Linked DNA regions of Leptothrix cholodnii SP-6. The main gene of each other region encodes a partner of the protein of the gene in region 2 in a complex. Links are inferred from orthologs where the notes say so. Each region holds a gene or a part of one and is shown on either strand. Other genes may lie near its edges.

Region 1 (5,177 bases), 940 kb from region 2 along the record:
CGCCCTGCTGCCGCAGACCCCGCCGCTGCCGTGGGACGAGCTGATGCACCACGCGCCCTACCAGCGCGCGCTGGAACTGATCGGCGAGCCGGGCTGAATCCCGGCGCCCGCCGCCACAAGAAACGACAAAGCCGCCACGGCGAACCGTGGCGGCTTTTTACTGGGGGCCGCGGATCAGCGAACCGCGGCAGACGCGACGATCAGTGCGTCGAACCGGTCTCGAACGGCAGCTGCACCTGGCCGAGGTTGCGGCGGGTCTCGACCAGCACCAGCGGGCCGTCGTCGACCAGCACCACCGGCTTGATCTCGCGCGGCACACGCACCGGCTTGGGTTCGTTGGCGATCGCCTCCTGAACCTGGCGCACCTTGTCGGCGTTGCTGTTGACCCACTCCAGGCCGGCACCGCGTGCGATCTCGGCCAGCGTGTCGAGCGGCAGCGCATAGGGCTTGACGACCACCGTCGGCGCGGGCTCGAACGAAGCCGCCGGCACGGGCTGGGCCTCGATCACCACGGCCGCCGGCGGTTGCACGACCGGCGCAGCGATCACCGGAGCAGCCACGGGGGGCACCTCGGCAACAGGCTCGGCCACGGGCTGAACCGCCATCTGAACGACCGGCTCGGCGACCACGGCTTGCGCAGCGACCGCGGCTTGCGCAGGCAACTCCTCGCTGAACTCGGCGGCGGTGACGCCGCTGACCACTTCAGCGCCTTCGGCGGCTTCGGTTGCGTCAGCACCCTCGACACCGTCACGGCCACGACCACGGCCGCGGCGACGGCGGCGGCCGTCGCGCTGGGCCTCGGCCGACTCGGCGTCGACCGGTGCGGCGGCGCTTTCGTCCTGGGTCGACACGCCGACAGCACCTTCGACGGCGACCGGCGCATCAGCCGCAGCCGCGACGGGCTGTGCCACGGCGTCGGTGCTCAGGCCTTCGGCGCCTTCCGGACGCTGCTCTTCGCGGTCACGGCGGCCACCTCGACCACCACGGCGGCGACGGCGGCCGTCGCGCTCGGCGTTGGCCGCGTCGCTGCCGTCGGTCGAACCGGGCTGGGTTTCCTCGAAACCGCTGTTGGCCGCTTCGGCCAGGTTGCTGGTGTCGACCTCGGCCACAGCGGCGACGGGCGCCGGAGCGGGACGACGTTCACCACGCGGCGGGCGCTGCGTGGCGGGGGCATCACCCTCGCCCGCGACGACCTCGACGTTGCGCTCGCGGCGCTCGCCATTGCCGCGTGATTCGCCACGAGATTCACCCCGCGACTCGCCACGCGGGCGACGCTCGCCGCCGGCTTCGCGCGGCTCACGGGCTTCGCGCGGTTCGCGCGGTTCGCGGTTCTCGCGGCCCTCACGCGCTTCGGGCTTGATCGCCTCGGCGCGCGCTTCCTGGCGCTCGGCACCGCGTTCAGCGCCACGCTCGCCATTGCGTTCACCGCGACGGCCACCGCGCTCGCCACGCTCGGCCCCGCTGCCGTTGCGCTCGCCACCCCGCTCGGCGCCGTCACGACGGCCACCGCGGCGATCGCCACGCTCGCCCTTTTCGGTGCGCTCACCGCGCGAACCGGTGGTCTCCTTGGCGACGACCGGGGGCGCGACGGGCTCGGGAGCGACCACGACCGGCGCAGCCGCGCCACCGCCGAACAGCTTCTTGATCCAGCCGAAGAAACCCCCTTCGGCCGGCGCGGCCGGGGCAGCGACCGGCGCGGCAACGGGTGCGGGCCGAGCCACGGCCACCGGTGCGGGCGCGGGCGCCGGCTCGGGCTTGGGCGCGGCCACCGGCGCGGGCTGATCGGGCAGCACGCCCTTGATCAGCGGCTCCTGCTTGGCCTTGAGCTTCTCGCGACGGGTGATGCCGACTTCGTCTTCCGGCTCCTCGATCATCGTGTAGCTGGCCTGGATGTTCTCCAGCCGCGGATCGTCGTGGCGCAGGCGTTCGAGCTTGTAGTTGGGCGTCTCGAGGTGCTTGTTGGGCACCAGCAGCACGGTGGTGCGCTGCTTCAACTCGATCTTGGTGATCTCGGTGCGCTTCTCGTTGAGCAGGAAGCTGGTCACCTCGACCGGCACCTGCACGTGGACCGCCGCCGTGCCTTCCTTCATCGACTCTTCCTGGATGATGCGCAGGATCTGCAGCGCGGAAGATTCGGTGTCGCGGATGTGGCCGGTGCCGTTGCAGCGCGGGCAGGTGATGTGGTTGCCTTCGCTGAGCGCCGGGCGCAGGCGCTGGCGGCTGAGTTCGAGCAGGCCGAACTTGCTGATCGAGCTGAACTGCACGCGGGCACGGTCGGTGCGCAGCGCGTCGCGCAGCCGGGTCTCGACCTCGCGGCGGTTCTTGCTCTCCTCCATGTCGATGAAGTCGACCACGATCAGGCCGCCCAGGTCACGCAGGCGGCACTGGCGCGCGATCTCGTCGGCGGCTTCGAGGTTGGTGCGGGTGGCGGTTTCCTCGATGTCACCGCCGCGGGTGGCGCGCGCCGAGTTGACGTCGACGGCGACCAGCGCCTCGGTGTGGTCGATCACGATCGCGCCGCCCGACGGCAGGTGCACCGTGCGCGAGAACGCGGTCTCGATCTGGTGCTCGATCTGGAAGCGGCTGAACAGCGGCGCATCGTCGCGATACCGCTTCACGCGGTTGGCCGTGTCGGGCATCACGTGCAGCATGAACTGACGCGCCTGCTCGAAGATGTCGTCGGTGTCGATCAGGATCTCGCCGATGTCGGCGCTGAAGTAGTCGCGGATCGCACGGATCACCAGCGACGACTCCTGGTAGATCAGGAACGCACCGCGGCCACCCTTGGACGCGTCGTCGATCGCGGTCCAGAGCTTGAGCATGTAGTTCAGGTCCCACTGCAGCTCTTCGGCACTGCGGCCGATGCCGGCGGTGCGCGCGATCAGGCTCATGCCCTTGGGGTAGTCGAGCTGCTCGAGGTTTTCCTTGAGCTCTTCGCGCTGCTCGCCCTCGATGCGCCGGCTGACGCCGCCGCCGCGCGGGTTGTTGGGCATCAGCACCAGGTAGCGGCCGGCCAGCGACACGAAGGTGGTCAGCGCCGCGCCCTTGTTGCCGCGCTCTTCTTTTTCGACCTGGACCAGCAGTTCCTGGCCGTTGGAAATGACGTCGGAAATCTTGGCGTCGCGGACGCTGACGCCTTCCTTGAAATAGCTGCGCGAGATTTCCTTGAACGGCAGGAAACCGTGGCGGTCTTCGCCGTAATCGACGAAACAGGCCTCCAGCGAAGGCTCGACGCGGGTGACGACGGCCTTGTAGATGTTGCCCTTGCGCTGTTCGCGGCCCTCGATCTCGGTCTCGAAATCGAGCAGTTTCTGGCCATCGACGATCGCCAGGCGCCGCTCTTCGGGCTGCGTGGCATTGATCAGCATGCGTTTCATGCGTTCTCCTCGTACCTGCTCCGCATCGCGGCAGCAGAGTCATGCAAACAGTCGCTCGCAGGCCGGAACCCGCGAACAACCCCTGTTTGATGCCTGAGAACAGCGCAGCCCGCCCGAGAAGGAATCGCCCTGGACTGCGCGTGGCGGCCCCACGAGAGGGCCTGTGCGAGGCGGGGAAGCCTCAGCAGCGCAGCGTTGGCGCGCGTGCAGACAAGACAGACCCCGATTCGGCCCAATCCGGCTCGCCGTGATGCCGTCCATCGGACAGGCAGGGCACGGCCCCCACGCCTCCACCACGCGCAGCGAGCGCGCAGCTCGACCCGGCGCGCAAGGCGCGTCCGGTCGGCGAGGGACGGGGATGGAAGGGTTCGGCCATGGGATGGCGTCTGTTGTCGCAACACAAACTGCAGCACCATCAAAACAGGGGCGCGGCAATCTGCCGGGCGCCCCTGTCGGACGGATGCTGCAGTCTTGAAAACCTTGACGTGGGGTTCAGACTGCGAAGTCTCTGGCGCGCCGCACTCGCATCCGCCAACTCACCTTGGGAGCCGGCACCATGCCAGACGCGTCGCACTGCATCAGCGTAAGCCGGCCGAAACGACATGCACCGTGTGCACGCCATCGGGGCCGGCACCGCGTCAGAAACTGCAGGCGCTCGATTCATCTGCTCGGCTCACCTCGAAGCCCTTAGGGCTTGCCCGGCGGCCACTTCGGCACGGCGGTGATACACCGCCGTTAAACTCAGACAAATCAAACACTTACAGCGCGAACGTGGTGCAAAGGATTATAGGGGTAAAGGCCAGGCCGGCCGGCGGCAGAAAAACAGCCGACAAAGTGCCGGCGTCAACGCCTGTGTCGGTGGTCGCCACCGCCTCGCCCCAGGTGCGCCATTTCCAGGTCGACGAGGCCGGCGCCGGGCAGCGGCTCGACAATTTCCTGATGCGCGAACTCAAGGGCGCGCCCAAGACGCTGGTCTACCGGATCATCCGCAGCGGCGAAGTGCGGGTCAACAAGGGCCGCGCCGGCGCAGACACCCGGCTGGCGATCGGCGACGACGTGCGGGTGCCGCCGCTGCGTCTGTCCGAACGGCCCGATCCGGCCGAATCGACCGTGCCGCCGCGCGAGTTCCCGATCCTGCTCGAAGACGAGCACCTGCTGGCGATCGCCAAGCCGGCCGGCGTGGCGGTGCACGGCGGCTCGGGCGTGAGCTTCGGCGTGATCGAGCAACTGCGGCGCGCGCGGCCGCAGGCGCGTTTTCTGGAACTGGTGCACCGGCTCGACAAGGAGACCTCCGGCATCTTGCTGGTGGCCAAGAAACGCAGCGCGCTGACGGCGCTGCAGGATCAGTTCCGCCAGCGCGACACCGGCAAGACCTACGCAGCCCTGGTCATCGGCGACTGGCCGGAGAACAAGAAGGTGATCGACGTGGCGCTGCACAAGTACACCGACGCCGGCGGCGAACGCCGCGTGCGCGCGGTGGCGGCCGACCACCCCGACGGCCGGCGCTCGATCTCGCTGGTGCAGGTGCTGAAACGCTTCGACGGCTACACCCTGCTCGACGTCACCATCAAGACCGGGCGCACGCACCAGATCCGCGTGCACCTGCAGCAGGCCGGCCACCCGATCGTCGGCGACGACAAGTACGGCGACTTCGCGCTCAACAAGGCGATGGCGCGCGGCGAGGCGGTGGCGGGCTGCCGCTTCGAGCGCATGTTCCTGCACGCGCGCCGGCTGGCGTTTGACCATCCGGCCAGCGGGGAACGGATCGAGCTCGAGGCGGCGCTGCCCGCCGAGTGCGCG
Region 2 (5,666 bases):
GAGGGCTGCCGGCCAGCGTCACCGCCACCTCGGACAGATAGGGGAACGGCGCACACACCGCCACGTCGCAGCCAAAGGGCCGAGCGGCCAGCACGCCTTGCAGCAACTCGGCATTGGCAACGTGGCTGCCATGCATCTTCCAGTTGCCCACCACCAGTTTGCGATTCGTGTCCATCGAAGTTCCTCAGATTGTGTTTTTTGCTGCGGCCGTTGCGGCTCACCACTGCAGCACGATCTTGCCGATGTGCTGGTTCGATTCCATCAGGGCGTGCGCATCGGCCGCCTGCGCCGCCGGCAGCACGGCATGGATCACCGGCCGGACCTGCCGGGACTCCAGCAGAGGCCAGACCTGCGCACGCAGTGCCGCAGCGATCGCCGCCTTGAATGCGACAGGCCGCGCCCGCAGGGTCGAGCCCGTGATCGTCAGGCGTCGGCGCAACACCAGGCCGGCGTCGAACGACGCCTTGACGCCCCCCTGCACCGCGATGATGACCAGCCGACCGTCTTCGGCCAGGCAGCTGACCTCGCGCGCCACGTAGTCGCCCGCCACCATGTCGAGGATCACGTCGACGCCGCGGCCGTCCGTCAGGCGCAGGGCCTCGGCGGCGAAGTCCTGACTGCGATAGTTGATCGCGTGATCGGCACCCAGCGCCAGGCAAGCCTGGCACTTGTCGTCGCTGCCCGCCGTGGCGATGACCGTGGCGCCACGCGCCTTGGCCAGCTGGATGGCCGTCACGCCGATGCCACTGGTGCCACCTTGCACCAGCAAGGTCTCGCCCGACTGCAGGCGCGCGCGCTCGAAGACGTTCGACCAGACGGTGAAGAACGTCTCCGGCAGCGCGGCCGCCTGCACGTCGTCGAAACCGGCCGGCACCGGCAGGCATTGCCCGACCGGCGCGACGCAGTACTGGGCGTAGCCGCCGCCCGTCACGAGCGCGCAGACCCGCTGCCCGATGGCCAGGCCGGCCGCCTGCAGCGCCTGCGCGTCACCGGATTCGATGACACCGGCAAGCTCGAGGCCGGGCAGATCCGACGCACCCGCCGGGGGCGGATAGGCGCCCTTGCGCTGCAGCACGTCGGGCCGGTTGACACCGCTCGCGGCCACACGGATCAAGACCTCGCCGGCACCGGCCACGGGCACGGCACGCTGCGTCAGACGCAGCACATCGGGCGCGCCCGGCCGTGAGATCTCGATCGCGTTCATGGGCCGATCTTCTTACTGCTGCTGACCTTGCTGCTGCTGCGGCTGACCCGCTGCAGGCGCGCCGGACTCTTCAGTCGCAGGCTGTTCGGCACGTGCCGGACGCTCGCCACGCTCAGGACGATCGCCACCGCGGTCACGGCGCGGGCCGCGATCACCACGGTCGCCGCGGTCACCGAAACCGCCTTCACGGCGCGGCGCACGCTCTTCGAACTCCATGCCTTCCGGACGCTCGATCAGCGCCTTCATCGACAGCTTGATGCGGCCCTTCTCGTCGGTCTCGAGCACCTTGACCTTGACGACCTGGCCTTCGGTCAGGAAGTCGGTGACCTTCTCGACGCGCTGGTGCGCGATCTGGCTGATGTGCAGCAGTCCGTCCTTGCCGGGCAGGATGTTGATCAGCGCACCGAAGTCGAGGATCTTGACCACCGGACCTTCGTAGACCTTGCCGATCTCGGCTTCGGCGGTGATGTCGGCGATGCGCTTCTTGGCCAGTTCGGCCTTGTCGGCATCGGTCGATGCGATCGTGATCGTGCCGTCTTCGCCGATGTCGATCTGGCAGCCGGTCTCTTCGGTCAGCGCGCGGATCACCGAACCGCCCTTGCCGATCACGTCACGGATCTTCTCGGGGTTGATCTTCATCGTGTACAGGCGCGGCGCGAAGTTCGACACCTCGGTGTTGGCCGTGCCCATCGCCTCGACCATCTTGCCCAGGATGTGCAGGCGCGCTTCCTTGGCCTGCGCCAGTGCGACCTGCATGATCTCCTTGGTGATGCCCTGGATCTTGATGTCCATCTGCAGCGCGGTCACGCCGGCGGTGGTACCGGCCACCTTGAAGTCCATGTCGCCGAGGTGATCTTCATCGCCCAGGATGTCGGTCAGCACCGCGAAGCGGTTGCCTTCCTTGATCAGGCCCATGGCGATGCCGGCCACGTGCGCCTTCATCGGCACGCCGGCATCCATCATCGCCAGGCAACCGCCGCAGACCGAGGCCATCGACGACGAACCGTTCGATTCGGTGATCTCGGAGACCACGCGGATCGTGTAGCCGAACTCGTCCTTCGGGGGCAGCAGCGGCACCAGCGCGCGCTTGGCGAGGCGGCCGTGGCCGGTCTCGCGACGCTTGGTGGTGCCCATGCGGCCGACTTCGCCGGTGGCGAACGGAGGCATGTTGTAGTGGAACAGGAAGCTGTCGCGGAAGTCGCCGGCCAGCGCGTCAATGCGCTGCGAGTCCTGGTCGGTGCCGAGCGTGGCGACCACCAGGGCCTGGGTCTCGCCACGCGTGAACAGCGCCGAGCCGTGGGTGCGCGGCAGCACGCCGGTGCGGATCTCGATCGGGCGCACGGTGCGGGTGTCGCGGCCGTCGATGCGCGGCTCGCCTTGCAGGATCTGACCGCGCACGGTCTTGGCCTCGAGCTCGAACAGCAGGTTGTCGACGTCGACGTTGTCGAACACCACGCCGGCTTCGGCCAGCGAGATCTTCACTTCGGCGTAGGCCGCGCGGCAAGCATGCGTGCGAGCCTGCTTGTTGCGGATCTGGTAGGCCGCTTCGATCTTGGCCAGGCCGAACTCGGCGACCTTGGCGATCAGCGGCTCGTTGCGGGCCGGCGGCTGCCAGTCCCAGGCCGGCTTGCCGGCGTCACGCACGAGTTCGTTGATCGCGGCGATCGCGACCTTGGCCTGCTCGTGGCCGTAGACCACGGCGCCCAGCATCACCTCTTCGGTCAGCTGGTCGGCCTCGGATTCGACCATCAGCACGGCCGCTTCGGTGCCGGCGACGACCAGGTCCATCTTCGAGGACTTGAGCTGGGTCGGGCCCGGGTTGAGCACGTATTCGCCGTTGACGTAACCCACGCGGGCAGCGCCCACCGGGCCGTTGAACGGAATGCCCGAGATCGCCAGCGCGGCGCTCGAGCCGATCAGCGCGGCGATGTCGGCCGACGCTTCAGGGTTCAGCGACAGCACGTGCACGACCACGTGGACTTCGTTGTAGAAGCCTTCCGGGAACAGCGGGCGCAGCGGGCGGTCGATCAGGCGGCTGGTCAGCACTTCCAGTTCGGACGGCTTGGCTTCGCGCTTGAAGAAGCTGCCGGGGATCTTGCCGGCGGCGTAGGTCTTCTCGATGTAGTCGACCGTCAGCGGGAAGAAATCCTGGCCCGGCTTGGCGTTCTTGGCGCCCACCACGGTAGCCAGCACCACGGTGTCGTCGATGTTGACGATCACGGCACCGCCGGCCTGGCGCGAGATTTCACCGGTCTCGAGCGTGACGGTGTGCTGACCCCATTGGAAGGTCTTGGTGACTTTGTTGAACAGGCTCATGCGAGTCTCCTAGGCAGAAACATCCATCTGGTGGGATGTGGCACCCGAAGGCGCGTCAGCGTGGCGCAATGCCATTCCAGCGATGCCCGGCCGGACGGCGCGGAACTCGTTGGAATGACACAGCAGCGCGGCAGCCGGCGTGCTCCGATATCGATGACGATCCGCAAGCACAAAGAGCCTGTGCTGGAGAGGTCCAGACAGGCTCTTTGCATGCATGCGGTGATTACTTGCGCAGGCCCAGCTTCTGGATCAGCGAGGTGTAGCGGTCGGCGTCACGGCTCTTCAGGTAGTCGAGCAGCTTGCGGCGACGGCTCACCATGCGCAGCAGACCACGACGGCCGTGGTGATCCTTCATGTGGGTCTTGAAGTGCGGCATCAGGTGGTTGATGCGCGCGGTCAGCAGGGCGACCTGGACTTCCGGCGAACCCGTGTCGGACGGGGCGCGGGCATTGGAGGCGACGATCTCGGCCTTGTTGATTTCGGACATTTCGATTTCCTCGATGGATCGAAACCGCGCAGCCGGGGCTCGTGCCCGTGCAGCGGTTTCGGTGGCTACTTGCGGTCACGGGTGAAACCGACCCATGCCGTGCGAATCACGCCACCCTCTCGGGCAGCGAGCCGGCGATTATAGACGCAGCGCGCGCGCCAGCCGCTCCACACCCTTGAGCAAGCGCTGCGGGTCGCGCGAAGCGAAACACCAGCGCAGCCAGCCCTCGCCCTGCGGACCGAAGGCCACGCCCGGGGCCAGGCCCAGTCCGTGCTCGACCACCAGCCGCTTGGCCAGCGCCAGCGAGTCGTCCTGCCCCTGCACCCGCAGGAAGGCATACATTGCCCCGCGCGGGCGCGCCAGCTCGATGCCCGGCAGCGGCTGCAGGGCGTCGATCAGCGTGTCGCGACAGCGCCGCAGATGCGCCTGCAGCGCCGGTACCGACTGCGGCGCCTCGGCCAGCGCCGCCAACCCGGCGCGCTGCACGAACACCGGAACACACGAGGTGTTGAACTCGATCAGCTTGCCGAGCTCCTCGACGATCGACGGCGGCGCGATCAGGCAACCCAGCCGCCAGCCCGTCATCAGGAAACTCTTCGAGAAGCTGTGCACCACCAGCAGCCGGTCCTCGGGTTCGGCGATGTCGAGAAAGCTCGGCGCGCAGACCTGACCGTCGGCATCCGCCGCATCGGGGAAATAGAGCCGCTCGTAGACCTCGTCGGACACGATCCAGGTGCCGGTGCGGCGGCAGTGATCCAGGATCGCCTGTTGCTCGGCGGCAGTCAGCGTCCAGCCGGTCGGGTTGTTGGGCGCATTGACGATCAGCACCCGGGTGGCCGGCGTGATGGCGGCCAGCAGCTCGTCCAGATCGAGCATCCAAGCGCCGTTGCGCGGATGCAGGCTGATGCAGCGCACGCGCGCACCCATGATGGCCGGCTGCGCGACCAGATTCGGCCAGACCGGCACGACCGCCACCACCTCGTCGCCGGCGTCGACCAGCGCCTGCTGCGCGATCATCAGCGCGCTCACGCCCGACGACGTCACCGCGATGCGCTCGGCGCCCACGGGCTTGTGCAGACTGCTGACGTAGCGCGCCAGCGCCTGGCGCAGCTCCGGCAGACCCAGGTTGTGGCCGTAGAAGGTCTCGCCCGCCTCGATCGACGCCACTGCGGCATCGCGCACGCCGATCGGCGTGATCTCGTCGCTCTCGCCGAACCAGAAGGCCAGCACGTCGCTGCGGCCCAGGCCGGCGTTGGCCACCTCGCGGATGCGCGAGGCGCTCAGGTCGGCGATCACTTGGCGCATGGAAAAGCTCCGTTGAAAAACCGGGTGGACGAGCGTCAGAGGGCCGGCATCTGGCAGCGATGCGGCTGCTCGGCGCGGGCGGCGTCGACGTAGCGCAGGGTCTTGAAACCGAAGCCGCTGCCTTCGGCGTCGAAGGGCACGCCGTCGCTGCCGGCGCGCTGCATCACGCTGACGTAGAGCGGCTGGATGTACTGGTGATCGGCCGCGCGCATCACGCCAGCGCCCAAGCCGCCGAGGCTCGCGCCGTCGTAGCGCGCGCCCGACAAGGCCTTGACGATCGCGCCGGCCTCGGCGCTGCGGCCGCGTTCGATGGCCTGCGCCAGCATCTCCACCATCACCTGCATGCGCACGTGC

The links.
Region 1: the proteins of pnp (region 2) and LCHO_RS02980 are in contact, whole or in part, in a cryo-EM structure (PDB 9QH0), measured with the Escherichia coli proteins. The link is inferred for Leptothrix cholodnii SP-6 from one-to-one orthologs.

What each region holds. Positions count from the first base shown.
Region 1 is NC_010524.1:638,081-643,257, reverse strand. The notes cover bases 1-3,741. They hold LCHO_RS02980 (Rne/Rng family ribonuclease), read right to left. Parts: upstream 3,378-3,741; coding sequence 201-3,377; downstream 1-200. Other genes in these bases: nagZ (beta-N-acetylhexosaminidase), read left to right, coding at 1-97. In the rest of the region: LCHO_RS02975 (RluA family pseudouridine synthase), read left to right, coding at 4,230-5,177. UniProt on the Escherichia coli protein: Endoribonuclease that plays a central role in RNA processing and decay. Required for the maturation of 5S and 16S rRNAs and the majority of tRNAs. Also involved in the degradation of most mRNAs.
Region 2 is NC_010524.1:1,579,656-1,585,321, reverse strand. The notes cover bases 869-3,918. They hold pnp (polyribonucleotide nucleotidyltransferase), read right to left. Parts: upstream 3,521-3,918; coding sequence 1,217-3,520; downstream 869-1,216. Other genes in these bases: rpsO (30S ribosomal protein S15), read right to left, coding at 3,744-3,918; LCHO_RS07470 (NAD(P)H-quinone oxidoreductase), read right to left, coding at 869-1,204. Also shown: tpiA (triose-phosphate isomerase), read right to left, coding at 1-175; more of LCHO_RS07470, read right to left, coding at 218-868; more of rpsO, read right to left, coding at 3,919-4,013; LCHO_RS07455 (pyridoxal phosphate-dependent aminotransferase), read right to left, coding at 4,146-5,312; LCHO_RS07450 (branched-chain amino acid ABC transporter substrate-binding protein), read right to left, coding at 5,348-5,666. UniProt on the Escherichia coli protein: Involved in mRNA degradation. Catalyzes the phosphorolysis of single-stranded polyribonucleotides processively in the 3'- to 5'-direction. Also involved, along with RNase II, in tRNA processing.